2 regions of the Gordonia metallireducens genome follow, and region 2 is predicted to be linked to the other one. Evidence: riboswitches for the same ligand, from Rfam matches in the RefSeq annotation. Region 2 holds a riboswitch; the other holds the start of a gene.
The links. A riboswitch is a leader RNA that binds a small molecule or an ion and turns the genes downstream of it on or off. The one in region 2 is predicted to bind cyclic di-AMP.
Positions count from the first base shown of each region.

Region 1 (14,669 bases), on a different contig from region 2:
CCGAGCACCACCGAGGCGCCCTCGTGGGCGAACAGATGGGCCGCGGCGGCGCCGATTCCGCGGCTGGCGCCGCTGATGAAGATGACCTTGCCGGTGAGCAGGCCGATGGACGGGGTGGACCGGATTTCGGTGTTCTGGTTCATGGAATTCAGCGTGGCCGCGACGGGCGAGCTCATTCAGGCACAGGCAGTACTACTCTCCGCCGGCCGATCGGACGCACACTCGAGGTATGGACAAGCACGGGCTCGCCTCTTTCCTGCGGAGTCGACGTGAGCGTTTGCAGCCGGAGGACGTCGGTCTGCCGGCCGGCACCCGGCGTGGAACCCCTGGTCTGAGACGGGAGGAGGTCGCGGTGCTCGCACACATCTCGACCGAGTACTACGTGCGGCTCGAGCAGGGCCGCGCGCCCCGGCCGTCCGCGGAGGTCCTCGTCGGCATCGCCGGAGCGCTGCTGCTCACCGATGAAGAGTCCGACCATCTGCACATGCTCGCCGGAACGGCACCACTGCGAAACTCCCTCCACCGGCGGGACGTGCGGCCGAGCATCGTCGCCCTCCTGAACCGCATGCCGCAGACCGCGGGTTTCGTGATGTCGGCGATCTTCGAGGTGCTCGCGTGGAACGATCTGGCGGCGGCGCTTCTGGAGGACTTCGGCGAACTCGGCCCGGCCGATCGCAACCTCGCGCGCCGCGCGTTCCTCACCGACGACGCCGCGCCGCTGTACGGTATCTCCGACGGCGCGGAGTTCCGCCACCACGTCGTCGCGAGGTTGCAGCTGGCGGCGACCCGCTATCCCTCGGACCCGGCGGTCGTCGGTCTCGTCGAGGACCTCCGGGAAGGCAGCGCACAGTTCGCCCGGCTGTGGGACCAGCACGACGTCGCTGCCGCACCGACGCTCCGGAAAACCCTGCGGCATCCGGTCGTCGGAGAGATCACGGTCGACTGCGATTCGCTGGAACTCGCCGAGCGGGATCAGCATCTGGTGCTCTACAGCGCGCCGGCGGGTTCGGCAGACGCCGAAGCGCTCGCCCTATTGCAGGTCCTGGGTTCCGACGCCGCCGGGCTGTCGGAGGCCACCTGAGAATTGGAAAAGGGCCCCGCACGGATCAGTCATCGTGCGGGGCCCTTCGTCTGGGTCCCTCTGTGCGCTGCGGATTGTGTCCGAGCTGCTACAGGTTAGGGCTGCTACTCGTCAGGGGTTGGGCAGCAGGTGCTTGTTGTCGTTGAACAGCTTGATCTGATCGGGGCTCAGCGAGACACCGCTGTTCTTGGCCGCGTTCCAGAGGTTCTCGACCTCGGGGCTCACACCGGCGTCGGTGAGAACCGAGGTGACCTGCTTGGCGACGTCGTCGGTGGTCTTGGCATCAGGAGCCTTGACGAGGCTGAAGCTGCCGTTGCCGTCCTGGAGCTTCTTCACGATCGGAGCCGGAACATCGCTCGGCGCGGTGCGCGGGGTGTGGCCCGACAGGCCGACGCCACAGGTGGGCCATGCGCCCTTGCCCTGCGAGGCGAGCACGCGCTCGGCGACGACGATCTGCTCCTCGCGGGTGGCCTGCTCGGCGGTCGGGGCGAACTCGCCGCCGCCGTGTCCGCTCCAGGTGCTCGGCGAGAACTGCAGGCCGCCGTGGTAGCCGTTGCCGGTGTTGATGGCCCAGTTACCGCCGGACTCGCACTGGGCGACCTGGTTCCATTCGGCATCGGTTGCGGCGTTCGCGGTACCGGTGCCCAGGAGGGCGGCTCCGCCACCGAGAACGGCGCCGGTGAGGGCGACCTTGGTGAAGGTCTTGGTGGTCGAGCTGGTCGTCTGCTTGCGATGACGTCCGGACATAGATCGATTCCTCTCTCCACGCGCCTACGAAGTCAGCTGTCGGGTTCGAGCGAGAGGTTGCTCGGCCCCAGTGCGTCACCGAGATTGTTAATCACGGTTCTGCGCCTGGGACTTAACCCCGAGGACACCTGGTGTGGTGCCCGGTCTCAGGGGATGAGGTTGGGTCCCCCGTCCTCGCTCCTAGATTTCGTGCGGTCGTACCCTCCGGCGGAGCGAGGCTCGGCGCGGCCGGCGGGACGTATGTTCTGTTTCCTTACCGTGACCTTCGAGAAGGTCGCTTCGTACAGTACGTCGTTCGATCGGCCGATTCACCTGCTTGTACGCAACTTATTTTTTGCTCAGAACCTGGTCTCGCGACCAACTTTCGGCGTCACCGCAGTTCATCGGGCCGGATGCGCTCCCGTGGCCATCTCGTTACCGCTCCGTTATGTGACTAAGGTCACAAGGCGGTTGTGGTGTCAGCCACCTGCGAACGGGGGAAGGACGTCGAGTGTCGAGCAGGTGCCGAGCGGGAGTGAACGGTCAGTGAAGGCGATCTCGTCGCGGAGATAAGAGCAGCGCTCCAGCACCTTTGCGAGTTCGGCGTTGCCGGCGGACAGCGTCGACTCGAGGTCGCCGAGGGTGGTCGCGGGGTCGATGTCGACGACACGCGAGTCGGTACCGGCGGCTGCCCGGGCAGCGGCGAAGAAGCGGACGGTGAGGTTCATCGGGGCCGAGCCTATCCGCCGATGGCGGACATCGGCCGCGTCGGCTGGACGAAGCCGGCCGCGTTCACCTCGTGTCCGGGAGCCTTCTGCCACATGTCGGAGCGCCACAGGGCGGCGACGGCGGCGTCGACCTCGTCGTCGGGCAGCGTGCGCAGCACGGCACGCAGATCGGTCTCCGACGAGGCGAACAGGCAGTTGCGCAGCGACCCGTCTGCGGTGAGTCGGGTGCGGTCGCAGTCGCTGCAGAACGGACGGGTCACCGAGGCGATCACCCCGACCTTGGCCGGGCCCCGCGAGGTCCGATGACCGTCGACGATCCAGGTGGCCGCCGGGGCGCTGCCGCGCGGCGCCGGATCGGGCAGCAGGTCGAACCTTGTGCGCAGCGTCGCGAGGATCTCGTCGGCGGTCACCATCCGGTTTCGCTGCCAGGCGTGGTCGGCGTCGAGGGGCATCTGTTCGATGATGCGCAGCTCGTAGCCGTGTTCCAGGCAGTAGGCGAGCAGATCGGGGATCGCGTCGAGGTCGGCACGGTCGGGTATCACGGCGTTGACCTTGACCGGGTCGAGACCCGCGCGCTTGGCGGCGGCGAGACCGGCCAGCACGTCGTCGAGCCGGTCGCGGCGGGTGATCTCGGCGAATCGTTCGCGGTCGACGGTGTCGAGCGAGATGTTGATGCGGCTGAGCCCGGCGGCGACCAGTCCGTCGATCCGCCGCGTGAGGCCCAGCCCGTTGGTGGTCATCGCGATCTCGGGACGCTGGGGCAGCGCCGACACTGCGCCGATGACCTGCTCGAGGTCGCGACGCAGCAGGGGCTCACCGCCGGTGAAGCGGATGCGTTCGATCCCCAGGTCCCGGACTGCGACCGTGAGCACGCGGATCAGCTCGTCGGCGCTGAGCACCGCGTCGTTCGGCATCCAGTCGAGTCCATCGGCCGGCATGCAGTAGGTACAGCGCAGATTGCACCGGTCGGTCACCGAGACCCGCAGGTCCTTCGCCACCCGCCCGAACGTGTCGCGCAGGGGCCCCTGCGTGGGCACGTCGGATGGGGCCCCGGCCGTCATCGACCGTGGCGTGGGGATTCCGAGTCCGACCGTGCTCATGCTGTCCTGCAGATCACGTCGCGTTCGGGTCCTTGCGGGCCTCGAGCGCACGGAAGGTGCTGGCGTGGAACACCAGCGGCTCGACCTCGGGGTCGGCGCGCAGGGTGTCGATCTCCAGCAGCACGACGGTGTGGTCACCGGCCTGGATCTCGTTGTGGATGGTGCACGACAGATGGGCAGCGGCGTCGGGGACGAAAACCGCCCCGGCATCGGTACGCAGCGGCGTGATGCCGTCGAACCGGCGCTCCGACGGCCCGGCGAGCTGCTTGCAGACATCGGTCTGGTCGCCGGCGAAGACGCTCACGCCGATGGCCGGTGCGGTACGGATCTGCGGCCACGTCGTCGACGTGTTCTGTACGCACACCGACACCAGTGGTGGGTCGAGGGAGACGGTGGTGAAGGAGCTCGCCGCCATTCCGATCAGCGTGGTCGAATCTCCCTCGCCCTGAAGGCAACACACCGCGACGACGCCGCTGGGGAAGCAGCTGAACGCTGCCCGGAGGGCCTTGGCGTCGGAGACGGGGGCAAGTTCTGGGGTGGTGTCGATGGTCGCGGTCACGGTCCTCACCTGGCTCGGCGTCCGGCACGGAGTGCGTACACCAGGCCGAGGAGAAAACCCAGGGGTGCGCACATGGTCAACAGGTAGACGAAGGTCGGTGCGGTCTCGCCGTCGGTGACGAGCGGGGTCACGAACAGGGCCACGAGGGCGATGATTCCGATCGCGAAGATCACCATGGCTGCCTGCAGCAACCGCGGGGACGTCGTCTTCTGCATGCCGTCCACGGTAATGCACACTCCGGGAGTGCGGCGCCGCGCGAGGGGCTGACCGGTAGGGCAGAGGTAATGGTGTGACCGCGGGGTGGGGTGTTGGCTACCATGGGGCGCAGCAGGCGCCTTGCATCCGTCTGGGCCCATACGGACTTTCCGCCGTGGGTCGTGTGATGGGTGACGGCGTCTTTTGTTGTGACAGGCAGATCCGCAAGAGATCTACGACGTACAGATGAGGGTGAGCACAGTGCCGACCGGCAAGGTGAAGTGGTACGACGCGGACAAGGGCTTCGGCTTCCTCGCTCAGGAGAGCGGTGAGGACGTCTACGTCCGTTCGTCCGCCCTGCCCGACGGGGTGGAGGCCCTCAAGCCGGGGCAGCGCGTGGAGTTCGGCATGGCTGCCGGTCGCCGCGGGCCGCAGGCACTGAGCGTGAAGGTTCTCGATCCTGCGCCGAGCGTGTCGAAGAACGTGCGCGAGGCCGCCCGCAAGGACACCAAGCGACACACCCCCGACGAGCTGCACGGCATGGTCGCAGATCTGATCACCCTGCTCGAGGGCAAGGTGCAGCCGGATCTGCGCAAGGGGCGCTACCCCGACCGCAAGACCGCGCAGCGCATCTCCGAGGTCGTCCGCGCGGTCGCTCGCGAACTCGAGAGCTGAGTGCCGTTCGTCGAGCACTGAGCCCGATGTCGCGCGTCAGCCGAGGTATTGCAGGAAGTTCTCCGGCGCGGTCTGCGCTGCCAGCACGCCGCGCGGGATGATCTCGTCGTTCGGCGTCAGCCGGGCCGACGCCGGGTAGACGGTGACGCCCAGCAGGACGTATTCGGGTGCCGTCTTCAGCGTGACCGTGTAGGTCTCACCCGACGCCTGGGGCTGCTCGTCCTCGACGAGCCCCTTCGGTGTCCAGTAGACGGCCGCGAGGTTCCATGGGCCCTTCGCGATGTCGCCGGAGACCGACAGCATCACCGTGTCGCCGACCGCCACCGGAACCCGGGGTGCCTCGCGCTGCGACGTGCCGAGCGGCGGGTCGCATTCGTCGAGCATCAGGTCGCACCACCGCACCGGCTCGACGGTGTAGAGGTTCTTGCCGACGGCGATGTGGACGTACGGCCGGTCGTCGTGCGTGGAGTTGCGGGTCAGCAGGAACACCGAGACGCCGACGACCGCGACGAACGCCACCACGACGATCGCGATGATCGAAAGAGCTTTCTTCTCACCACTGCTGATCACGGTCGGCGATGTCCTGTCTGGTCGGGGGCGGGGCGGTCACCGGGTGTCCGGTCACCGGAGTTCGGGAACGGTGCTGTCGACGGCATCCGCGTGGTCGTCGGCCGCTGGGTATGCGCCCGGGTCGGTGCCGATCCCGGGCCGGTCCGGCGTGCATCGTCCGAGCCGGCGGCCCGGAAGGCGACGGTCGGTGCGGCGTGGTCGGGGCGCCGACCGCCCAGGCCCGGCACCAGCGACGACCCGCGGGTCGTCATCACGGTCTGGACCAGGCCCAGCCCGAGCAGCACGGCGACGACGGTGAAGCCGATCCACAGGGTCGGGGGCAGCAGCACACCGAGCGAGGCGCCGAAGACCCACGACAGCTGCAGGACCGTCTCCGAACGACCGAAGGCCGAGGCGCGCGATTCGTCGGGCAGATCGTCCTGGATCGACGAGTCGAGGCACACCTTGCCGATCGCGCTGGTGCCCGACGCGACCAGGGCGGCGACCGCTGCGAAGAGGATGTTGCCGAAGATCGCCGCGAGGACCGCGACGGCGAAGCAGGCCGCGGTGGCCCAGACGATGATGCCGGGCGGGTTCTTCAGCTCCAGCCGGGTGCCGACGCCGTTGCCGATCATGTTGCCGATACCGGCCGCGGCACCGACCGCGCCGAGCAGCAGCAGCTGCGTCCAGTCCGACGCGTCGCCCTGCTGCGCCTTGGCATAGAAGGCCACGAACAGCGTCAGGAAGCCGGTGAGGATGCGGATGGTGCCGTTGCCCCACAGGCCGGCCACGACCGTGCGGCCGAGCGGCTGACGCATCTTGGCGGCGAGCATCTTGGCGCCCTCGCGGGCACTGGTCGGTTCGTGTTCGGGCGCGCTCGATCGGGCGGGCTCGCCGTGGTAGGTCAGGGTCGTGGGGATCTCGCCCTCGGTCGACTCGACCCACGACGGGATGCGCATACACAGGTAGGCGCCGGCCGCGGCGACGATCGCCAGCCACACCATGGCTCCCGGCAGGTGCAGCGGCAGCAGCTTGCCGAGCAGCATCTCGATCAGCGCGGCCACCGCGCCGCCGACGATCGTGCCGCCGATCAGACCGAAGGTGGTCAGGCGGGAGTTCACCCGCGGCAGGTCGATGGTCGGGGGCACCACACGCGGCGTGACCGCCGATTTGAGCACGCCGAAGGACTTCGACAGCACCAGCAGGCCCAAGGCGCAGGGATAGAGCACCCACGGGTCGTACTCGAGTTGTTGCGTGGCGTCGTTCCATTGGACGTTCGCCATGATCAGCAGCGCCAGGATGACACGCAGACCGAAGGTCGCGGCCATCGCGATACGACGACCGCGCTGGAGCCGGTCGAGGAGTGGGCCGATCAGGGGAGCGATGAGTGCGAACGGCGCGATCGTCAGCGCCAGGTACAGCGCGACATTGGTCTTGGATTCACCCGTCGCGGCCGCGAAGAACAGGGTGTTGGCCAGCGCGACGGCCATCGCGGCGTCGGCGGCGAAGTTCGCGATCACCGGCAGGGTGAGCGCGGTGAGGCCGGACTGGTCGGCGCCGTCGGCGGTCGCGGCCCGGTGGATCTTGCCGATGCCCTTGCCCGTCAGCTCCCGGCTGCGCATCGCGGCGACACGCATCACGGTGAGCTTCTTGGGCGTTCGCGGCCCGTGATCGGCCGGCATCGCGCGGGTCGCCGACTCGTCGTACTGCGGTTGCCCGCGGTCGTCGAGCGGCGGCAGATGGGGATTGTGGGTGGGCGGGGGCAGGTAGGCGTTGCGGCCGGGACCCGGCCCGGGCGGCGGTCCCCAGCCCGGTGCGGGCCGACGGCCGCGCATCTGACGGGTCTCGTCGGCCGGGTAGTTGGCCGACCCGGGGTGCTGCGCGGCGCGCCGGCCGCGATCGTCTGTCGGCGGGCGAGGATGTTGGCTCGCCGGACCCCTGGGGGCCCCGCGCCCATCGTCGTGTCGGGAACTCCGTGGGATCACGTCCACGATTGTTCCTCATCTCGGGCCGGTGCCGCTTGAACCGGGTCGTTGTGTGGCACACGTCGGCGATATTGCACACTGGATGCGTGACTGACGTAAGTGAGGGCGGACGACTGCTGGCGGCCGTCGACATCGCACGAGCCGCGCTGGTCGACGAAGGACAGCAGCCTGGTGCGCATCGGCGCAGCGTTGCCGAGGGCGAGTGGGCCGCTGCACATTACTTCGACGCCGAGCTCGCAGGCTATCGCGGATGGCAGTGGTGCGTCGTGCTGGCCGGTGCCCCGGGCAGCGACGAGATCACCCTCAGTGAGGTCGTGCTGCTGCCGGGCGAGGGCTCGCTGCTCGCCCCGCCGTGGGTGCCTTGGGCCGAGCGTGTCGCCTCCGGCGACCTCGCGCCCGGCGATCTGCTGGCCGCCGAGCCCGACGATCCGCGTCTGGTGCCCAACCAAATCGACACCGGCGACGAGTTCCGCTTCGACTCCGAGTCCGAGGACCCTGACGATATCGGACAGATCGCCGGCGAGATCGGCCTCGGCCGCCGTCGACTGCTGAGCTACGACGGTCGCGCCGACGCCGCGCAGCGCTGGTACGACGGCGACTTCGGGCCGTCGTCGGAGATGGCTCAGGCAGCCCCGTTCACCTGTTGGACCTGTGGTTTCTATGTGCCCCTCGCGGGTGCGCTGCGCGCCGGATTCGGTGTCTGCGCGAACGAATACGCGGCCGACGGCCGGGTGGTCTCCGCCGAGTACGGCTGCGGTGCACACTCGGACGTCCAGGCGCCCAAGGGTGAGGGTTCACCCGCCTACGATGCCTACGACGACGGCGCCGTAGAGGTCATCTCGGTCACCCGGGACGCCGAACCGGCCCGCTCCTGAACGACACCTCACCGCCGATGAGCGCCGATCCGTTCGGCCCAGACCCGTTTGACACCGCCGCACTGCGGTCGTCGACGCTCGACGCCTGGGTGGCCTCGCCGACGCGTCTCGCCGAGGATGCCGCCGCCGAGTCGGACCTGGTGACGGTCGGGTACCGCGACCGGCTGCTCACCGAACTCGCCGCCAATGCCGCCGACGCCGCAGCTGCGGCGGGGATCGCGGGGGAGCTCGCCGTCTGGGTTGACGGTGACGAGCTACATGTCGCGAACACCGGTGAGCCACTGAGCGTCGAGGGTGTTCGCTCGCTGGCGGCGCTGCGTGTGTCGGCGAAGGCGACCACCGACGGCCAGATCGGACGATTCGGCGTCGGGTTCACCGCCACCGCGACAGTCGCCGACCGCGTCGAGATCCGTTCGCGCACCGGGTCGGTCGTCTTCGACCGCGCCGCCACTGTGGAAGCCGTTCGAGATGCCGGTCTCTCGGGTGACACCGTTCCGGTCCTGCGACTCGTGTGGCCGTCGGAGGTCGGGCCCGCAGACGGATTCGACACCGAGGTGGTCCTGAGTCTTCGGGAGCCGGCGGGTCCGCTGATCGAGGCGATGCTCGAGCAGGCACCCGACCTCGTCGTGGAACTCGCCGCGCTGCAACGGATCACCGTCGACGGTGTGGAGGTCTCGGTCGAGCGGTCCGCCGGCCCCGCGGTCGAGGACGACCAGGCCTCGTCCGCGATCGTCACCGTGTCCGTGGACGCTGCCGGCTCGGCATCGACTCGGCGCTGGCTGGAGGTGACGCGCGGCGGGACACGCTGGCTCGTCGACGCCGACGGTGGTCGCGCACCCGAGCGCGACGTGCTGCGCGCACCCACGCCCACCGACATCGAACTGAGCCTGCCGTGCCGGTGCATCACCGACCTCGCGCTCACCCCGGACCGCCGGCACCTCCATCCGGGCGCCGAGATCGGCGATGCCGCAACTGGTTACGTGGACCTGCTGCTCCTGGTCGACCCGGTTCGTCGGTTACAGCTCGTACCGGAGCTGCACCTCGCGCGAAATCGTGACGATGCCAGGCTGATCGAGGCCGTGCGCGGGCAACTCCGCGACATCGCGTGGCTGCCGGGTGCGGACGGCGAGCCGTTGCTGCCTTCGCGGGCAGTCGTCCTCATCGGGTTGACCGATCGCCTGGCCGAGATGTTGTCCGAACACTTCGCCGATCTCGTCCACCCCGACATATCTCTCGCCCAACATCTGCCGACACTGGGGCGGCTGGGGGTCGAGGAACTCGGGCTGGCGGGGCTGGTGGAGCGACTCGGCGGGCTGCACCACGAGCCGTCGTGGTGGCACGACCTGTACGAGGCGCTCGCGCCGCTCGTGTCGACGGGACGCGAGGTCGAGGAACTGGGCGCGCTGCCGATCCCGCGGTCCGACGGGCGGATGTCGGTCGGGGTGCGTGGCCTGTTCGTGAGTGATCGCATCGCCACGCCGATGCGCTGGATTCCCACCGTCCATCCCGATGCCCGTCATTCGCTCCTGGAACGTCTCGGCGTGCAGGAACTCTCGGTCACCGACGCGCTGGCAGACCCGGCGCTGCGCGTGCTGATCGAGGACATCGACCTCGACGGTGCTGTGGGCGATGACTTGGCCGGCGACGACGGGTTGGCCGCCGAGATCTGTGCGGTCCTGCGCGCCGATCCGGATGCGGCCGTGCCGCCGTGGCTGACCACCCTTCCGCTGCTGGACACCGACGGCGAGCTCCGCCCCGCCGACGAACTCCTGCTGCCCGACAGCCCGCTGCTGTCCGTCCTCGTCGACGACCATCCGTTCGGTGTCGTGGACGCGGAGGTTGTGTCCGAGTGTGGCGCAGACGAGTTGCGGCGTCTCGGTGTCGGGTGGGGCTTCCTCACGGTCGTCGACGAACTGCCGGTCGGACCCGACCACGACCTCCCCGACGAGGAGGACTGGTGGGACACCCTGCCCGACGCCCCCGAAAGACTCACGGCGGTCCGCGATCTCGACCTGATCGATGACCGGTCCTGGCCCGAGGCGCTGACCATGATGGCGACCGACGAGGCCATCGCACCGTTGCTCGCCGACCGCGACGGGTACACCGCCTGGTGGTTGCGACGGCACGCCGAGGTCGACGGGTTGCTGCTGGGGGAGTACCGCGCACCGTCGGACGAGATCCTCGCCGGGATCATCGACCCGCTCGACCATCCGCACGCCGACGCACTGGTAGGAGCGCTCGCCCGTCTGGAACCCGACACTGCCGACGACGCCGCGCTGCTGCTGACCCGCCTCGGTGATCCCGACCGTGACATCACCGCGGGCGCTGCGGTGATGGTGCACGCCGCCGTTGTCGCCGCCTGCCGTCGAGGTGTCATCGATCCGGCGGATGTCGAGGTCCCCGAACGGGTCCGGACGATCGCCGGTACCGTCACCGAGAACGCGGTGGTCGTCGACCAGGCGTGGTTCCTGCAGGCTCTGTCAGATGGGGAGACAGTTCTCGCCGGACCGACGGTCACCGCGACCGACGCCGAGACCCTCGCGACACTGCTCGACCTGTCACTGGCGTCCGAGGAGTACACCGCAACCGTCCGCGACCCCGGTGATGCCGCGACCTGGGCCCACCCCGAAGCGGTGCGGTTCGGCGCCGAACGCGGGGTCGAGGTACCGCGCGGGCAGGTGCGGTTGCACGACGAGTTGTGGATCACTCTGCGGGACGGCGACTCTCATCGCGAGGTCCGAGTGCGCTCGTGGATCGAGGACGGGGTCACGCACCTCGAACGCCGCGCGCACTCCGTGTCCTGAGTCCGGGTCGAAGTCGCGCGAGTTGGCCAAAGTGTGCCACGACCACTTGCTCCCTGAGGTGCGAGGAGCGTTAGCGACAAGCCACGAAGGGCTGGCGACTTTGCAACGCTCCGCACCAACCGCGGGCATTCGCTTCCAGAGAAGTCTGATTCACGCGAGAACTCGTCCCCCTGAGCATTTGCCGAGGGCAATGTGCCCTCGAACCACACTGAGGGGGACGACTTTTCGTGTCGGTTCGGGAGATCATCTCACCAGGCCTTCGTGGCTCGTCGCTTGCGCTCCTCACACCTCAGGCAGCGGCCCTGGGGGGCGTCACCTCAGGCGGCGGCGATGAGGGAGCGCCTGTCGCCTCAGGCGGCGGACTTGGGGAGCGCGCCCGTCACCTCAGGCGGCGGCCATGGGGAGCGCGCCCGTCACGACAGGCGGGACAGATCAGGACGCGTCTGCTGGTAGGTCGCAGTGGCGGGAAACCTACCCCGCGTCGATTCCCGCGGTGAGGATGCTCGCGAGTTGGCGGTATGCGGCGGCGTCGTCGAGTCCGGTGGCGGCCCAGACCTCGCGTCGTTGGATGCGGCTCATCATCGATGCGGCGAGGTCGGCGGCGAAGGCGGCGTCGACGTTGCGGAAGTCCCCGGCGGCGACGCCGTCGGCGATCAGCTTCTGAACCCGGGTGGCGGCCGCGGCGGTGTTGAGTTCGTAGAGCGAGCGGGTGGGGGTGAAGGCGTCGAGGTCGCGCATGAACGCTTCCGACGCCGGCGACAGCGCCTCGCCGACGGCGACCAGGTAGGCGATGACCCGGTCACGGGGAGTCTCCGATGCCTCGACCCTCGCCTCGACCTGCTCGGTGGCGGTGCGGAAGAAGTGGGTGACCGTGGCGGTGACCAGCTGTTCCTTGCTCGCCGCCAGGGTGTAGAGCGTTGACTTGGAGCAACGCAGCTCGGCGGCGAGATCGGCGATCGACAGGTGGGCGAAGCCGTCGCGCAGGATCAGTTCGAGCAGGGCGTCGAACAGGGCGGCACGACGCCGCGTCGCGAACCCCTCGCGTGCCATAGGACTCCTCACCGATCACGTCAGCTGTACTGACCGCTGCCGAAATAGTACTGTGCAGAGGACTTGAGTACTAGTTCAGTTACCTGAGCTCTTCTACCTGGAGGTTCCGATGCCGGTCGACCGCTTGCTCCCCAACGACGAGGCTCGCGACCTGATCGCGCTGGTCCGCGACATCGCCGACAAGCGGATGGCGCCGATCGCCAGCGAGTACGAGAAGGAGCGGAAGTACCCGGAGGGCCTGTTCGCCGAACTCGGCGAGGCCGGCCTGCTCGGCCTGCCGTACCCGACCGAGTGGGACGGCGGCGGGCAGCCGTACGAGGTCTACCTGCAGGTGCTCGAAGAGCTCGGCGCACGGTGGGCTTCGGTCGCGGTGGCCGTCAGCGTTCACGGCCTCGCCTGCCACCCGCTGTTCAACTTCGGTACCGAGGAGCAAAAGCAGCGCTGGCTCCCAGACCTGTTGAACGGCAAGCTGATCGGTGCGTACAGCCTGAGCGAACCGCAGGCCGGGTCCGACGCCGCGGCGCTCGCGTGCCGCGCGACCCCGACCGAGGGCGGTTACACCATGACCGGCTCCAAGGCGTGGATCACCCACGGCGGCATCGCCGATGTCTACAACGTCTTCGCGCGTACCGGCGAGGGCTCGAAGGGCATCTCCTGCCTGTTCGTGCCCCGCGACACCGAGGGTCTGACATTCGGCAAGCCCGAGGACAAGATGGGTCTGCATGCGGTCCCGACCACCGGCGCGTCGTACGACAACGCCTTCATCGACGAGGGTCGCCGCCTCGGCGCCGAGGGTCAGGGTCTGCAGATCGCTTTCTCCGCACTGGATTCCGGACGCCTCGGCATCGCCGCGGTCGCGACCGGTCTGGCGCAGGCCGCTCTCGACGCGGCCGTCGACTACGCCCAGGAGCGAGCCGCGTTCGGCCGCAAGATCATCGACCACCAGGGCCTGTCGTTCGTGCTCGCCGACATGGCTGCTGCCGTCGACTCGGCACGTGCCACCTACCTCGACGCGGCGCGTCGTCGTGATGCGGGCATGGAGTACTCGCGGGCCGCGGCGACCGCGAAGCTCGTCGCGACCGACGCGGCCATGAAGGTCACCACCGACGCGGTGCAGGTCTTCGGCGGCTACGGCTACACCCGCGACTTCCCGGTCGAGCGCTACATGCGCGAGGCCAAGATCACGCAGATCTTCGAGGGGACCAACCAGATCCAGCGTCTCGTGATCGGGCGCGCGCTCGCGAAGTGACGTCTCGGCGGAACCCGGGCCCGCTGCAGAATCGCGACCTCCGCTCAGAAGCGCGGTTTCCGGCCTGCGCTCCTGAGACGAGGTGGTGATCCTGCGGGCGGCTGGGACCTCCCGGAAAGCACGCGTTCATCGGTTCAGGTAGTAGAACGCGCGGCCGTCGAGCCGGCGGAAGCGCGGTCCGCCGAGCTTGATGAGCAGCTTGAGAATTCCGGGCAGGCGGGCGAAGACGACTGCGCGTTCGGCGTCGGAGAGCCCCTTGACCATCATCGGGCTCATCTTCAGCATTTCACCGAGACCTGACTGCTTGGCCATCTTGGCCTCGAAGTCCTCCCAGTCGTGTATGGTCATGCGACGCTGCACGATGGCGACGGCCTCGGTCTCCTCATGGGCGAGGTGATCGCCGAGGATCGGCTGGGCCCGGACGAGGGCGTCGGTCAGTTCGGCGCGGGTCTGCTCGTTCGGGTGGGCGGCCATCGCGGTGAAGCCGGCGGTGCACTCCTCGAGGATCGGGTCGATCAGATCATGCTCGGCGTCCATCGCCTCGAGCACTCGCTTCTCGGTCTCGTCGCAGCGTTCTTCGAGCAGCGGCCACAGTTCCAGGTCCTCCCCGTTGTGGTGGTGGTGCAGGGCCGTGGCGAACATCGTCCACCGGTCGGCCAGAGCGCGCCAGGTACCGGGGTCCTCGAGCTTGGTGCGCGGGACGGCTGCGGCGAAGTCGGCGAGGTCGCGCCGGAACGCGTGATGGAGGACGTACATCATGAACGGGTCGAGCGGGCCCTCGGGCGCGGCGGCCTGACCGGGGAGGCGGAGCTGGATCGGGAACGCGGTGGCGGCGGGATGGGTCGTCATCGGGTGGGTCCTCATCTTCAAGGTCGGGGTTGGGCTGTCGACGACCACTGTCGGTCTGACCTCTTGCAGCGGACTTGAGGACGGCTTGCGCATCGGATTGTTGCAGGTCACCGCGGGTCCGGTGTCGGTCGGACAAATGGCTGTGAGCGCCCGGATAGGGTGGCCGACAAGTGGGACCGGTGGCGGCGGACGGCGCGACCGCGGTGGAGAAAGGCCGGCAACGGATGTTCATTTCGCCGACGAC
Region 1 is NZ_JAJQJP010000029.1:26,141-40,809, forward strand. It holds gene LQD00_RS11190 (SDR family NAD(P)-dependent oxidoreductase) at 1-143, opposite strand, end outside; gene LQD00_RS11195 (helix-turn-helix transcriptional regulator) at 230-1,081, shown strand; gene LQD00_RS11200 (transglycosylase family protein) at 1,193-1,828, opposite strand; cyclic di-AMP (ydaO/yuaA leader) riboswitch at 1,834-2,032, opposite strand; gene LQD00_RS11205 (MoaD/ThiS family protein) at 2,287-2,535, opposite strand; gene moaA (GTP 3',8-cyclase MoaA) at 2,547-3,635, opposite strand; gene LQD00_RS11215 (flavin reductase family protein) at 3,649-4,194, opposite strand; gene LQD00_RS11220 (hypothetical protein) at 4,200-4,409, opposite strand; gene LQD00_RS11225 (cold-shock protein) at 4,651-5,064, shown strand; gene LQD00_RS11230 (DUF2771 family protein) at 5,101-5,634, opposite strand; gene LQD00_RS11235 (MFS transporter) at 5,631-7,598, opposite strand; gene LQD00_RS11240 (DUF3027 domain-containing protein) at 7,685-8,473, shown strand; gene LQD00_RS11245 (sacsin N-terminal ATP-binding-like domain-containing protein) at 8,491-11,277, shown strand; gene LQD00_RS11250 (TetR/AcrR family transcriptional regulator) at 11,749-12,327, opposite strand; gene LQD00_RS11255 (acyl-CoA dehydrogenase family protein) at 12,437-13,576, shown strand; gene LQD00_RS11260 (hemerythrin domain-containing protein) at 13,703-14,425, opposite strand; gene LQD00_RS11265 (phosphatase PAP2 family protein) at 14,650-14,669, shown strand, end outside.
Region 1: it holds a riboswitch for cyclic di-AMP, as region 2 does, so the genes downstream of both, LQD00_RS11200 (transglycosylase family protein) here and LQD00_RS16035 (C40 family peptidase) in region 2, are expected to answer to the same signal.

Region 2 (14,669 bases):
CACGCGCGGCAGGTAATCCGGGACGGTCTGCGGCTGCGCCGCGGCCGCGTGGCATCCGCCGGGCTGACGGACTCCGTCGGGCGTGGGGCACCAGTGGTATCCGGTGGCGCCGAGGCGTTTGGTGCACGTGCGGAGTCCGGCGGCCGCGGCGATGACGTCGGCCACCGTCGTCGCGTTGTTGCGGTTGCCCACCGGCCCGATGGACTCGTCCGTGGGTGTGCGGCTCACCTTGAGGCGGGGGAAACGCTCCTCGGTGAGCGTCACCCACCATCCCTTGTGGGGCTGTGTCGAACGCCGGTTGTAGGCCGGGGCGTGCGCGGCGAGCAGTCGGAGTTCGCGTACGGCCGCCTCGAGGGCGTGGGAACACTCGACGACGTCGACGCGCTCGGCCAGGAGGACCATCTCGGCGATACGGCGTCGGGGGTCGCTGCCGGAGAAGTAGGAACGGACGCGGCGTCGGAGGTCCACCGCGGTACCGACGTAGAGGACCTCGTTCGACGGCCCGCGGAACAGATAGACGCCCGGACGGGCGGGCACGCGGTCGGCCATCTGACGCTTGGCCCGCAGACGGGGATCGGTGCGCGGCAGATAAGAGGTGAGTTCCCCGACCGTCGAGATGCCCTGGTTCCCGACGCGTTCGAGGAGACGGTGGAAGACCTCGACCGTGGCACGGGCGTCGTCCAGGGCCCGGTGGGTGGGCCGGACGGAGACGTCGAAGAGTTCGGCCAGGGCGCTGAGCTTGACCGTGGGCGCCTCGTCGCGCGGCAGGATGCGCCGCGCCATCGTCACCGTGCAGAGACTCAGGCTGAAGGGCCAGTCCAGGTGGAGGCGGAGGGTGTTCTGTCGTAGGAAACCCATGTCGAAGCGCGCATTGTGGGCGACCAGGATCGAGCCGCGGGCGAACTCGAGGAACGCCGGCAGCACGGATTCGATCCGGGGTGCGTCGGTGACCATCGCAGTCGTGATCCCGGTGAGCGTGACGATCTGCGGAGGGATGGCTCGGCCCGGATCGACGAGGGTGGCGAACTCGCCGATCACCTCGCCGCCGCGGATCTTCACCGCACCGATCTCGGTGATGCGGTCGTCTGTCGGGCTGGAACCCGTCGTCTCGAGGTCGACGACGACGAGGGTGGTGTCGAACAGGGCGCGATCGCTGAACTCGCTCGCGATGGCGTCGCCGTCGGTGGCCTGGTCGGCGGCCTCGAGGTCGGCGAAGGTCAGTTGTCCCGCGGTCACCTGTCCTGTGGCTGCACCGCCACCATCCCTGCGCGTCACGAGGCGAACACTAGTTCGACGCACCGACACGGCGGATGTGACACCCCGATCGATCGTTCCGTTTCGGTTCGAGGGGTGCGGCAGGGGTGTCGGCCGACGTCGCCTGTTACTGGTGTGACGCATGTGTCGAACAGTGTGCGAACGAGTTTGTCGGTGGTGGCCCCTAGTCTCCACCTCGAAGTGAGAGATCGACGCCGACGGCGCCGAATCTGCCCGCCGTGACCCGCCCGATTCGGAGTTCAAACCCCTCCGACGGCCAGATGAGATGGAGATCACACGATGCATGTTGACTGCGCGACCTGTCCGGCCCGCCCCGTCGCCTGTGACGGGTGCATGATGACAGTGCTTTTCGGCGGCCCGAACTGGGACGATGCACCTGGTGAAAGTGGAGCTTCGGTAACGGTGCAGGCCCTCGACGACGATGCGGAACTGGACCTTGCGATCGATGTTCTGCAGTCTGCTGCAATGGTCACCAGTACTGCTGCACGATCTGCAAGAACTGCGAAAACCGCACGTCAGAAGCCATTTCGAGTCATCTCGTCGACCGAGCTCCGCGCGGGCTGAAAATCGGTGGCGAACTGCGTGTCCGTTGCCTAGTGGACACAGCGCCGACGATTTCGTAACCTTTCTGAGACCTTTGCGGAGCGTCCCGCTTCAACAGAAGTGGTCCGCCAAAGTCACCGCTCAATCGCCCGCACGGGCGAACCGGGGAACCACTTACTTCGGGCAGCGTGGTCAGGCGTGTCATCACTGACATGACCTGGCGAAACTGTCCCGATCGGGGTGAATCGCGTCAACGCGCAACAGTGTCCTTCTGGGATACGGCTGTGCCGAAAACGTGTAGGGCCACTCTTCCGGCCCGAACCCGACAGCTAACTCGGTCGGCGGTACAGGGAGAAACTGAAGGAGAACTCGCTTCGTGCCCAAACATCGTTTGGAACAGCCCAATCGTGGGAGCAAGGTTGCCAAGAAGGCGGTGATCGCTGGATCGATCACGCTCGGTTCGCTCGCTGCCGCGGCCGGCCCTGCTCTCGCAGCCCCGGTCGAGACCCCGCTCGGAACCTTCGAGATCCCGGCCCTGCCCGGTGAGAAGAAGGCTCCGGAAGCCGCCCCCGCGCCCAAGCCTGTCGCGAAGAAGTCGCCGGCTGCCACGGTCGAGATCCCCAACGTCGGCCAGTTCACCATCCCGGGTATCGGCCAGAACCAGATCCCGCAGCAGTTCCGTCCGCACGGTGGCGCCCCCCTCGGGCAGCCCCAGCTGACCGCCGGTCAGAAGGCCGTCAAGGCTGCGGAGAGCAAGATCGGCTCGCCCTACTCCTACGGTTCGGCCGGCCCCAACGCCTTCGACTGCTCGGGTCTCGTCTACTGGTCCTACAAGCAGGCCGGCAAGACCATCCCCCGTGACAGCTACGGCCAGCTCGGCGGCGGTCGCGCGGTCTCCTACAGCGAGGCCAAGCCCGGCGACGTGATGATCTTCAACGGTGGCGGCCATGCCGGCATCTACGTCGGAAACGGACAGTTCGTCCACTCCTCGACCTACGGCACGCCCGTGAAGCGTGACGCCGTCAAGGAATGGCAGCTCACCGGTATCCGGCGGTACTGATATCAACTGAACAAGAGCATCAGGAGAGGGCGGGTCGCGAGCTTTGTGCGATCCGCCCGATCCAGTCTCGGGGGCCATCGGGGGATGACAGGGTGGTCCGCGGGGGAGGAACGAAGCGGTAGAGGAGTGACTGAACCGTGCTTTCCGGGGAGGGACTAGTGAACGCGACGCGTCTGCGCGCTCGATCGGGCCCGATGATGCTCGCCGTGTGTCTGCTGGCGGCGATGGTGACGGTGGTCCCGCTGACGACCGGCGGTGTCGGTCAGGCTCAGGCCGCGCCCGCGCGATCGGCCGATCAGCTTCTCGATCGTTACAAGCAGCTCGGCACCGAGGCCGAGAAGACCACCGAGGCGATGCACAACGCCAAGATCGAGTACGACAAGCAGCGCTCCATCGTCGCTCAGGCGAAGCGAGCCGCGGCCGACGCCCAGCGCAAGCTCGACATCAGCCGTGAACAGCTCGCCTCCTACCAGGCCAGGGTCGACTCCATCGTGCGTGCCAGCTACCAGGGCGCCCGTGTCAGCGGGCTCTACGCCGTGATGGTCAGCGACTCGCCGCAGGCGCTGCTCGACCAGATGTCGGGACTCGACATGATCTCGCGGCAGGCCGCTTCCGACCTGACCGCCATCAAGAAGGTCCGCGCCCGCACCGCGGCCGCCAAGAAGGACGCCGACCAGACCGCACTAGCGGCGTCGGAGGCCGTCTCGCGCGCCGAACGTGTCCGCGGAGACCTCCAGACCAAGCAGGCCGACCTGCAGATGCAGGCGATCCAGATCCGCGCGATCTACCAGTCGATGACCGGCAAGCAGCTCGCCGCCCTGCGCGGACCGAAGTTCGACTTCGACCCGCGGATCGTCCCCAAGGGCACCGCCGCCGCGCTCGTCGCCGTGCAGGCCGCTCTCACCCGCATCGGTGATCCGTATGTGTGGGGTGCGACCGGACCGAGCTCGTTCGACTGCTCGGGTCTGATGGTGTGGGCCTACAAGCAGGCCGGCAAGACCATCCCGCGGTCGAGTGAGGCGCAGATGGCCGGCGGTAAGCCGGTGTCCCGCGAGGACCTCAAGGCAGGTGACCTCGTCATCTACTACCCGGACGCCCACCACGTCGGGATGTACGTCGGTGACGGATACGTCATCCACGCCTCGACCTTCGGTGTCCCGGTCAAGGTCGTCCCGCTCGACGAGGCCGGTCCGTTCAACTCCGGCCGTCGGTTCTAGACTCCTCTGGTGGTTTCACTCCGCGGGCGTTGGCGCCCGACGCTCGCGTCCGCGGTGGTGCTGCTCGTCGGTGTGACCACCGGATGCGGCGGTCAGGAGCCGTCCACGGCCGACGGGTCGACCTCCCGTGGCACCTCCACGACGACCTCGACGCCGGCCAACCCTTACGAGCAGCAGCGCGCCGAAGGTGTGACACGCCTGCTCGACGACCTCACCGGGACCATCACGTCCGGGAACGTGCAGAAGATCGGGTCGTTGCTCGACGATGCGGCGACCCCGGCGTTCACGAGCCGGTGGGTCACCGCGGCCGAGAACTTCCGTCCCCGGCAGTTCGCGCGCGGTGACTCCGACGGTCGGTTGAAGTTCGCTCGATTCCGCTACCAGCTGGCCCCCACGGAGGAGGCCGAGACACTGGTACCGGCCGATGTGCAGGGTCTCCTCGACGCGAACGGCAGTTCGGACGCCTGGGTGGCACCGGTGGAGTTGCGGTACGCCCTCGGCGGTGAACGTGCACCCGGTGTCGACGAACCCGAGGTCGTCGTGACGACCCAGTTCGTGGTCGCCCGCTACGGCGACGAGTGGAAGCTCGTCGGCGACACCGCAGCACTCGGCGAGAAGCCGACCCCCACCCAGTTGTGGGAACTGCCTGGACTCTCCGTCTCCGACGTCGCCACCGCCGGTGGGACGTCGGTGATCACCCGCTACCTCCGTACCAGCCCGGCGGCGGCGAACCTGCCCGACCTGCTGCCCGACGCCGTCGACGCGGTGAGCGACTTCTGGGGGGATTCGTGGGATCGGCGCGCCGTACTGGTGACCACCTCGAACGGGGACGAGTTCGCCGATCTCGTCACGCATGACGGCGGCGCGATCGGTGCGGCGGCCGCGGCAACCGTCTACAGCCGGGTGGACTTCGCCCGGCGTACCGCCATCGGTCAGCGTGTGGTCTTCACCCCGGCCGCCGACGACCTGGCCCCGCCGACACTCGACGTCGTGCTGCGCCACGAACTCACCCACGTCGCAGCCCGTTCGCAAACGGCGCTCGACGCCCCGCTCTGGATCACCGAGGGCGTGGCCGAGTACGTCGGCCGCAAGGGCACATACCGTCGTCTCGCCGACGCCGCACCCGATCTGACCGAGGCGGTCCGGGCGGGGAACACGCCGACCGCGCTGCCCGACGATGCGGCCTTCGCGATGGATGGGCAGACCTCGCAGCTCGCTTACCAGAGCGCATGGTCGATGGCCGCCTACATCGCCGACCGTTACGACGAGGCGCGTCTGAAGAGGTTCTATCTCGGGGTCGCGGCGACCGCCGACCCGACTCGCCAGGACGCCGCCATCCGGGCTGCGCTCGGTGTCAGCCGCGACGAGCTCATCACCGGATGGGGTCGATGGCTCGACGGGCAGGTCGGCTGATGGCGCGAACCCTGTTGATCACCAATGACTTTCCGCCCCGACCGGGTGGTATCCAGTCGTACCTGCAGAACCTGGTCGATCTCCTCCCGCCGGAGGACATCGTCGTCTACGCGCCACGGTGGCGCGGCCGATCGCACATCGACTTCGACGCCGAGGTGCCCTACCGGGTGTACCGCCATCGCACGACGCTGATGCTGCCGACCCCGTTCGTCGCCCGGCGTGCAGCGGAAATCGTTCGGCGCGAGCAGATCTCGACCGTCTGGTTCGGCGCGGCCGCACCGCTGGCCGTCCTCGCGCCCGCGATGCGGCGCGCCGGTGCGCAGCGCATCCTCGCGAGTACGCACGGTCACGAGGTCGGCTGGTCGATGCTCCCCGTCGCGCGTCAGGTGCTGGGCCACATCGGCCGCCACACTGACGTGATCACCTTCGTCAGCCGGTACACCCGAGGTCGATTCGCGTCGGCCTTCGGTGCGCACGCGGCACTGGAGTACCTGCCGCCCGGCGTCGACGTCGCCCGCTTCTCGCCCGATCCTGTTCTGCGACAGAAGTTCCGGGACCGCCACGAGCTGGGGGACCGGCCGACGATCCTGTGCCTGTCGCGTCTCGTGCCGCGCAAGGGGCAGGACGTGCTGATCCGGGCGCTGCCGCTGATCCGCCGAACGATGCCCGACGCCGTCCTCGTCATCGTCGGCGGAGGGCCGTACGCGGAGAAGCTGCATGCGCTCGCGGCCCGGATCGGCGTCGAGGACCACGTGATCTTCACCGGATCGGTTCCTGCCGAAGAACTCTCGGCATACCACAACATTGCCGACGTCTTCGCGATGCCGTCCCGCACACGCGGGGGAGGGCTCGACGTCGAAGGCCTCGGGATCGTCTACCTCGAGGCGTCGGCCACGGGTGTGCCGGTGGTCGCCGGCCTGTCGGGCGGAGCGCCAGAGACGGTCGTCGAGGGGGTCACCGGCACGACGGTCGACGGCACCGACGTCGACGCCGTCGCGATGGCGATCCTGTCGATCCTGGGTGACCGAGCAGCCGCCGCCGAGATGGGCGCCGCCGGACGGCGTTTCGTCGTCGGCAACTGGCAATGGAGTCAGATGGCCGCCCGGCTGCGGCAGTTGCTCTGAGTCTCTGAGCGCTTCCGGGCCTGAAATGCGCCCCCGAAATCCACCCCTGAAATGCGCCCCTGCTTTCCGCCCAGCGCAGAAATGCGCCCCGGAAAAGCGCCCTCCTCAGCGCCGCCGGCGACATATCGCTCGCGGTGCTGCGCTGGAGGGTCGTTCCCAGGGGTGCATTTCAGTCCGGGGCGCAAACCAGGGGCGGTTTTCGGGGGCGCTTTTCGGACCGGGGCGCAAACCAGGGGCGGATTGCAGGGGCGCTTTTCAGCGGGGTCGACGCCCCGGCCCGGCGGCCGGGAGTGAGGCGCTTACACCTCGGCCGACACCCGCACGACGATCTTCCCTCGCACGTGCCCGGACTGGCTGCGCTCGTGGGCTGCGGAGGCGTCGGGCAGGTCGAAGACCTCGGCGATCTCCGGCTTCAGGTCGCCGGCGTCGCCGAGCCGGCCGAGTTCGGCGAGATCCGCCGAGTCGGGTCGGACCCAGACGTATTGGCCCCCGAACTCGTCACGCGCCCGTGGGTCGATGATCGAGGCGACCGTGCCGCCGTCGCGGAGGACGTCCGGCACCGAGTCGATGGCGTCACCGCCGACGTAGTCGAGGACGACGTCGACACCGTCGGGCGCGAACTCGCGCACCCGGTCGGCCAGACCGTCGCCGTACGTGGTGGGCTCGGCGCCGAGGCTGCGCAGGTAGTCGTGATTGGTCTCGGAAGCGGTGCCGATGACCCGTGCGCCCAGCGACCGTGCGATCTGGACCGCGAACGATCCGACACCACCGGCGGCGGCATGGACCAGCACGGTGTGCCCCGATTGCACCCCTGCCCGTCGAATGGTCTGGTACGCCGTCAGTCCGGCGAGCGGAACGGCGGCAGCTTCCTCGAACGACCAGCCGGCCGGCTTGTGGGCGAGCGTCCGGACCGGCGCGGAGACGAGATCGGCGAACGTACCGCCGGCTACCTCGCCGCCGACGAGGTCCTTGCGGACGTATCCGAACACCTCGTCGCCGACCTCGAACTCGGGAGTGTCCAGACCGACCTGTTCGACGACGCCCGCGACATCCCAACCCGGGACGACCGGGAACACGGTGTCCAGGACCTCGGCGAGGTGGCCCTCCCGGACCTTCCAGTCCACCGGGTTGACGCTCGATGCGCGCACTCGGACCAGGACGGAGTCGGGTCCGACCTTGGGGGTGGGGAGGTCGGTGATCTCCAGGACTTCAGGGCCGCCGAAGCGGCTGTAGGTGATTGCTCGCATGGTGGCACCAACGGGTGCCCGGACGCATTGATTCCTTGGCCGGCCCGCCGGTGCCGGGAATCGAACGCCCCGACACCCCGTCAGAACGACGCCCCCGGGAGGGCGCCGCCGCGGTTCACCGCTGGTAGATCGCCTCGATGTCGCCGGAGAACTTCTCGACCACCACGTTGCGCTTGACCTTGAGGGTGGGAGTCATCTCACCGGTCTCCTCGGTGAAGTCCGACGGCAGGATGCGGAACTTCTTGATCCCCTCGGCGCTCGAGACGGTCTTGTTGGCCGAGTCGACGGCAGCCTGGACCTCGGCGAGGAGTTCGGCGTCGTCGATGAGGTCGGCGACGGTGGCATCGGCGGGTTTGCCGCTGCGCTCCTTCCACGCGGGGAAGGCCTCCGGGTCGATGGTGATGAGGGCGGCCACGAAGGGCTTCGCGTCGCCGACGACCATCGCCTGCGAGATGAGGGCGTTGGCGCGGATGACGTCCTCGAGGCCGGCGGGGGAGACGTTCTTGCCGCCCGCGGTCACGATGAGTTCCTTCTTGCGGCCGGTGATGGTGATGAAGCCGTCGGCGTCGACGGTGCCGAGATCGCCGGTGTGGAACCAGCCGTCGACGATGGCGGAGGCCGTCGCCTCCGGGTTCTGCCAGTACTCGGAGAACACGACGCCGCCCTTGAGGAGGATCTCGCCGTCCTCGCCGAGCCGGACGGTGTTGCCCGACAACGGCTTTCCGACGGTGCCGATCTTCCACGCCGACGGGGTGTTCACGCTGAACGCGGCGGTGGTCTCGGTGAGGCCGTAGCCCTCGAAGACCGGGATGCCGACGCCGGAGAAGAAGTGGCCCAGGCGCGCACCGAGCGGTCCGCCGCCGGAGATCGCCATGCCGCACTCGCCGCCCAGGGCGGTGCGCAGCTTCTTGTAGACCAGAGCGTCGAACACGGCGTGCTTGGCCTTGAGGACGAGACCGATCTGGCCCTTCTCGCGCGCCTCGGAGTAGGAGATCGCGGTCTCGGCGGCGACGTCGAAGATCTTGCCCTTGCCGTCGTCGTGGGCCTTCTGGCGAGCCGAGTTGTAGACCTTCTCGAACACGCGCGGCACGGAGAGGATGAGCGACGGCTTGAAGACCGCGAACTCGTCGACGAGGGTCTTGATGTCGCTGGTGTGGCCGACCTCGGCACCGGCCTCGATGGCGACGAGGGTGATCGCGCGGGCGAGGACGTGGGCGAGGGGCAGGAACATCAGCAGACGCTTGTGGTCCCGGTTCATGAGGTCGTCGAGAATGTCGCCGGCGAGGATCGCCTTCATCTCCGAGAGCATGTTCGAGTGGGTGAGGATGCACCCCTTCGGCCGGCCCGTGGTGCCCGAGGTGTAGATCAGGGTGGCGGGGTCGGCGGCGCCAAGGGTCGCACGGCGCTTGCCCACCTCGTCGTCGTGGACGTCGGCACCGGCTGCGGTGAGTTCGTCGACGGCGCCCGGCCCGTCGGTGCGGTCGATCTGGAAGACCGTGACCGGCTCGGTGAGCGAGTCGATGGATTCGAAGGCGGCGCGGTGGCCGTCATCCTCGAGGACGATCGCGACGGCGCCGGAATCGCGGAGGATCCACTCGATCTGACTTGCCGAGGACGAATCGTAGATCGGCACCGGGATCGCCCCGGCCGACCAGATGGCGAAGTCGAAGAGGTTCCACTCGAGACGGGTGCGCGAGAGGAGTGCGACGCGGTCACCGGGGTTGATGCCGGAGGCGATCAGGCCCTTGGCGATCGACGAGATGCGTGCTGCGGCATCGGCGGCCGTGATGGGAGCCCACTCATCGCCCTGCTTCTGGCGGAACACGACGTGCTGAGGTGATCGCTGAGCCAGGTTGAAGATGATGTTCGTGCAGTTCTCGTCGTCGGCGATCGAGAACTTCGCTGGCACGCTGTACTCACTCATCGTGGTTACCCTCCAGTAGATGCCGTTCAGCCGATCGTATCCCTGCAGCAAATCGCGACGATCACCCACTGCCGTTCGGGTGCACTACCCTGCGCCGACGCGAGTATGTGAAGCTAGTGGGCGTGACGAGCATCCAGGTGGCCGACGAGGTTTTCGTCGCCGCGGCACCACGTCTGGCCGCTGCTGTGGTCGGCGACCCCGCCAACTGGCGGCGGTGGTGGCCCGACCTTCGTCTGGCGGTCAGTGAAGACCGTGCGGAGCAAGGGGTCCGGTGGCGTGTCGACGGACCGGTGGCCGGGACGATGGAGATCTGGAACGAAGCGGTCCTCGACGGCTTCGTCCTGCACTACTTCCTCCATGCGGAACCGACGCGGGCCCTGCCCGGTGAGCGCGGCGACGACCCGCGTGCCCGTGCAGATGCGCTGGCGGAGGAGAACAAACGGCGTCGGGTCGCGGGCAAGGACATGTCCTTCGAGGTGAAGCAGATTCTGGAGGCGGGCCGGCACGTGGGCGGTCCGGCTGCAGGTGCCGAGACCGCGGAGGCCGTGTGATGGCCGATCACACCGAACGCGACATCGTCATCGGCGCCGACGCCGAGGACATCCTCGCCGTCATCTCCGATTTCGAGCACTACCCGGACTGGGTCACCGCGGCGCGCGAGGTCGAGGTGCTGCGCACCGACGACGCCGGGCGCGCGCTCGAGGTGCGCTTCGTGCTCGACGCCGGTGTCCTGCGGGACACGTATGTGCTTGCCTACGAGTGGGAACCGGACGGGACCTCGGTCTCGTGGCGTCTGGTCTCGAGCGATCTGCAGAAGGATCAGCGTGGTCGGTACAGCCTCACTCAGCAGGTTCCCGGTTCGACCAAGGTCACCTATGAGCTCATGGTCGACCTGCAGGTGCCGATGATCGGACAGCTGAAACGCCGTGCGGAGAAGGCGATCACCGAGGCCGCACTGCACGACCTGAAGAAGAGGGTCGAAGGCTGATCGATCTCACCCCCATACATGTGGTGCTCGGTCCGGGAGGCTCCGGTGTCTCCGCTGTCGCCGCCGCGGCGGCCTCCCAGCGGCCCAGCACGCCTCGGGATTCTCGTCACGCCGTCACCCGGCCGGAGCAGCACACGCTGCTCATCACGGTCGACCGCTGGTCGCCGGTGCACGACTGGGCCCGGGTCTACCGGCAGCCCGGGGAGCCGGTGGCGGTCTCCAAGTTCCTCCACCTGCTGACCCTCGACCGCCTGGATCTGACCGAGCGGACCTGGTCGGCGTTCGTCGACGTCCTCGAGCACACCGCAGGTCGCAGCAAAGCTGTTCTCCCCGGGGTGGGAACGCTCTCCGGCATCGACGCCGCGGAGCTCACCTCGCTCCCGGGCCTCGACGACTTCCTGCTGCTGCGTCGCATCCGCGACGAGGCGACGAGCGGTCGGTGGCAACGGATCATCGTCGACTGCTCGGGATGTGGCGACCCGCTGCAGTTCCTGCGCGGGGGATCGGTGCTGAGCCAGGCGCTCAACCGCTTCTGGCCACGGCATCGGCGCCTCGCAACGGCGTCCGAGCGGCCGGTGATGGCCCCGCTGACCGCCGCCGTCGACGCCATCGATCGCGACTGTGCCGATGTCGCCGAGCTGTTCTCCGACGCGCACGCGGTGGCTGTCCACCTTGTCCTCGGTGCCGACGACCGTGCCCGCCGCCTCGCGGAGCACTATGTCGCCGGTGCCGACGTCATGGGACTGCCGCTGGCGTCGGTCCAGGTGAACCGTGGGGTGGGCGCGGAGTCCCCGGACGAACTCGCCGCACATGTCGAGGGGTTGCTCGACGATCCCGGCGGCAACCGCGGTGTGCGGGTGGCCCTGGTGGACCGGTCCGCGGACACGATCGATCGCATGGCACGGCTGCGCAAGCTCGCGGTCCGGCTGCCCGATCCACACGGCATCGCGCGCGGTTCGGCCGCGTCGGCCGTGGAGACCGTGCCCGGCACGGAGACCGCATTCCGGTTGTCGTGGCCGCAGCGCCTGCCCGAACCCGATTCGCTGGCCCTCGGACGCAGTGGCGACGACCTCCTGGTGACGATCTCCGGCTTCCGCCACCCGGTGCGCCTGCCGTCGGTGTTGCGCCGGTGCACCGTTGTCGACGCGGAGTGGGAGGACGGGCGGCTGATCGTCGGCTTCGTACCCGACCCCGCCGTCTGGCCGCGCCGGTAATCGGCCTCGCGCGGCCACCGGGTACGTTCGAAGACCGCCCGGCTCGTGGAGACCACGGACTCGTGGATCACACGGTCGGCGGCCACACGGTACGGTGCTGGGACGCCCGTCCACCTATGGTGGCGGGAGCCAGCGGCATGAGGCCTCCGGGTATCAGCGGCGAGGGGAGAGAACGCGAATGGGCACGGACGAGGGGACGTCACAGGGTGACGGGCCCGGTCGTGACGACCGCGGTGCTGCGCAGGGCGACCCGGTCCGGGACCTGCTGCTCGGACTGGCCAATCAGATCGACGCGCTGGCGGCCCTCTTCGCAGGTGGCCGGCAGGAAGCGACCGCCGCGGCCTCCGGCTATGCCGCCGCGTTCGGCACCGACGGCCCCGTCGGCCACGCACTGGCGGGCGCATCGGGCGAGATCAGTTCGCTGCTGAGCGAGATCGGCGACCTCGTCGCCCGGCTCCTCGCAGCGGTCATCGCCGTCCTCGAGGCCATCGCCGAGGCGTTGCGGTCCGCGCCCAGCACGGTTTCCGAACCCCGGCACTACGAGCCGATCGCGGTCCGGATCAACAGTTCCCGACGCTCCGACGCACACACCGGGTCCGACGAGGAGCAGTGATGGGTGAGCTGACGATCGGCATCGACATCGGCGGCACGAGCGTGCGGGCATCGGTGGTCGACGACCGCGGCACGATGCTCGACACCCTGCGCGCCCAGACCCCGTCGACCGTCGAGGCCCTCGAACACTGTCTGGACCGCCTCGTCGGCGAACTGACCTCGCGCTGGGACGCGAAGGCCGTCGGGCTCGCGATCGCCGGCTTCCTCACCACCGACCGCAGCATCGTCCGGTTCGCACCTCATCTGCCGTGGCGTGAGGCCCCGGTGGCCGAGGACATGACCCGACGCGTCGGAATCCCGGTGTTCGCCGAACACGACGCCAACGCGGCCGCAGTCGCGGAGGTCCGGTTCGGAGCCGCCGCCCGCGGACACAACACGGTGGTGCTGGCCATCGGGACCGGCATCGGCGCGGGCTTTGTCATCGACGGCGAGATCTACCGCGGGAGCTACGGCGTCGCGCCGGAACTCGGGCACCTCACGATCGTCCCCAACGGGCGCGCCTGCGCCTGCGGGAAACGCGGCTGCTGGGAACGCTATTGCAGCGGAACGGCATTGGTCGACACCGTGGTCGAATTGCTGGCCGACGGTGCACCCCTCAACGGCGACTGGGGACGCAGTCAGCTCGCCGCCGACGTGGCCGCCGACCCCGGTTCGCTCACCGGACGCCGGGTCGCCGGTGCGGCCGCCGACGGTGACGCCGTGGCCCTGGCGGCGTTCGCCCGGTTCGCGACGTCCCTGGGGCAGGGGCTGGCGATGATCGCCGACATCTTCGACCCCGACCTGATCGTCCTGGCCGGTGGCGTCGGCGCGGCGTCGGGCCTGTTCCTCGACGAGGCCCGCGAACACTACGCCCGACAGGTCACCGGTGCCGGCCACCGCCAGCTGGCCCGCATCCGCGGCACCCAGCTCGGCGAGACGGCCGGTGTCGTCGGAGCGGCCGAGGTTGCGCGCCAAGGGCTTCGGGCCGCGGCGAGTCAGTCATCGCCGCCGTCGGTCGCCCGCTGACGAAACCGGGACATTCGGTACGGTCCGACGCAGGTATGGTCTTGATGTCGGGGCCGAGAGGTGAGTGGTTCCGGCAGTGGGGGTCCGATGTCGACAGCGACATCGGGTCGAGTAAGTGGCGCGGCGAGGAGAGTCTCATGTGGTACTGGGCGTTCAAGTACATCTTCCTGGGACCGTTCCTCCGCGTCCTCGGGCGCCCGACCATCGAAGGTCATGAGAACATCCCGACCGACGGGCCCGCGATCCTCGCCAGCAACCACCTGGCCGTCATGGACAGCTTCTTCCTGCCGCTGATGGTCGACCGCCGCATCTACTTCCTCGCCAAGAGCGAGTACTTCACCGGCACCGGACTCAAGGGCGCCTTCCAGCGCTGGTTCTTCACAGCTGTCGGACAGATCCCCATCGACCGATCGGGCGCTGCCGCCGCCGAGGGCGCTTTGACCGCTGCCCGCCGCCAGCTCGACAACGGCAAACTGATGGGCATGTACCCGGAGGGCACCCGCTCACCCGACGGCCGCCTGTACAAGGGCAAGACCGGTCTCGCGCGCCTGGCGATGGACACCGGTGTGCCGGTCATCCCGGTCGCCATGATCGACACCCACAAGTTCAACCCGCCCGGGTCGATCCTCCCGCGCCCAACCAAGGTCACCGTCCGCATCGGCAAGCCCCTCGACTTCTCCCGCTACGAGGGCATGGAGGGCAACCGCTACATCGAGCGTGCCGTCACCGACGAGATCATGTACGAGCTCATGCAGCTCTCCGGCCAGCAGTACGTCGACGTCTACGCCGCAAGCCTCAAGAACAAGGCTCCCGAGGTCGAGTCGCCGGCGACCGACGCTGCTGCTTGATTCGCCGAACGACACCTGACTACCGGTCGACATCAACCCGACCCGCAGACTTCGATCGACGTCTACCGGTCGAGTTGAGGTTCGGCAGTCGGGATCTGGGCGCTTCTCAGGGAGCGGACCCGTTCGACCCTCACGACGGCCGGTTCACCGGCCGCGGGTACTTCGGGTGCGAGTGAAGCCAGGCTCTGCTCCCTGAGGG
Region 2 is NZ_JAJQJP010000039.1:12,702-27,370, forward strand. It holds gene LQD00_RS16025 (DEDD exonuclease domain-containing protein) at 1-1,275, opposite strand, end outside; gene LQD00_RS16030 (hypothetical protein) at 1,609-1,839, shown strand; cyclic di-AMP (ydaO/yuaA leader) riboswitch at 1,947-2,177, shown strand; gene LQD00_RS16035 (C40 family peptidase) at 2,195-2,878, shown strand; gene LQD00_RS16040 (C40 family peptidase) at 3,076-4,095, shown strand; gene LQD00_RS16045 (gluzincin family metallopeptidase) at 4,105-5,508, shown strand; gene LQD00_RS16050 (glycosyltransferase family 4 protein) at 5,508-6,632, shown strand; gene LQD00_RS16055 (NADP-dependent oxidoreductase) at 6,932-7,879, opposite strand; gene LQD00_RS16060 (AMP-dependent synthetase/ligase) at 7,995-9,803, opposite strand; gene LQD00_RS16065 (hypothetical protein) at 9,911-10,354, shown strand; gene LQD00_RS16070 (SRPBCC family protein) at 10,354-10,791, shown strand; gene LQD00_RS16075 (ArsA family ATPase) at 10,812-12,005, shown strand; gene LQD00_RS16080 (hypothetical protein) at 12,184-12,618, shown strand; gene LQD00_RS16085 (ROK family protein) at 12,618-13,622, shown strand; gene LQD00_RS16090 (lysophospholipid acyltransferase family protein) at 13,760-14,470, shown strand.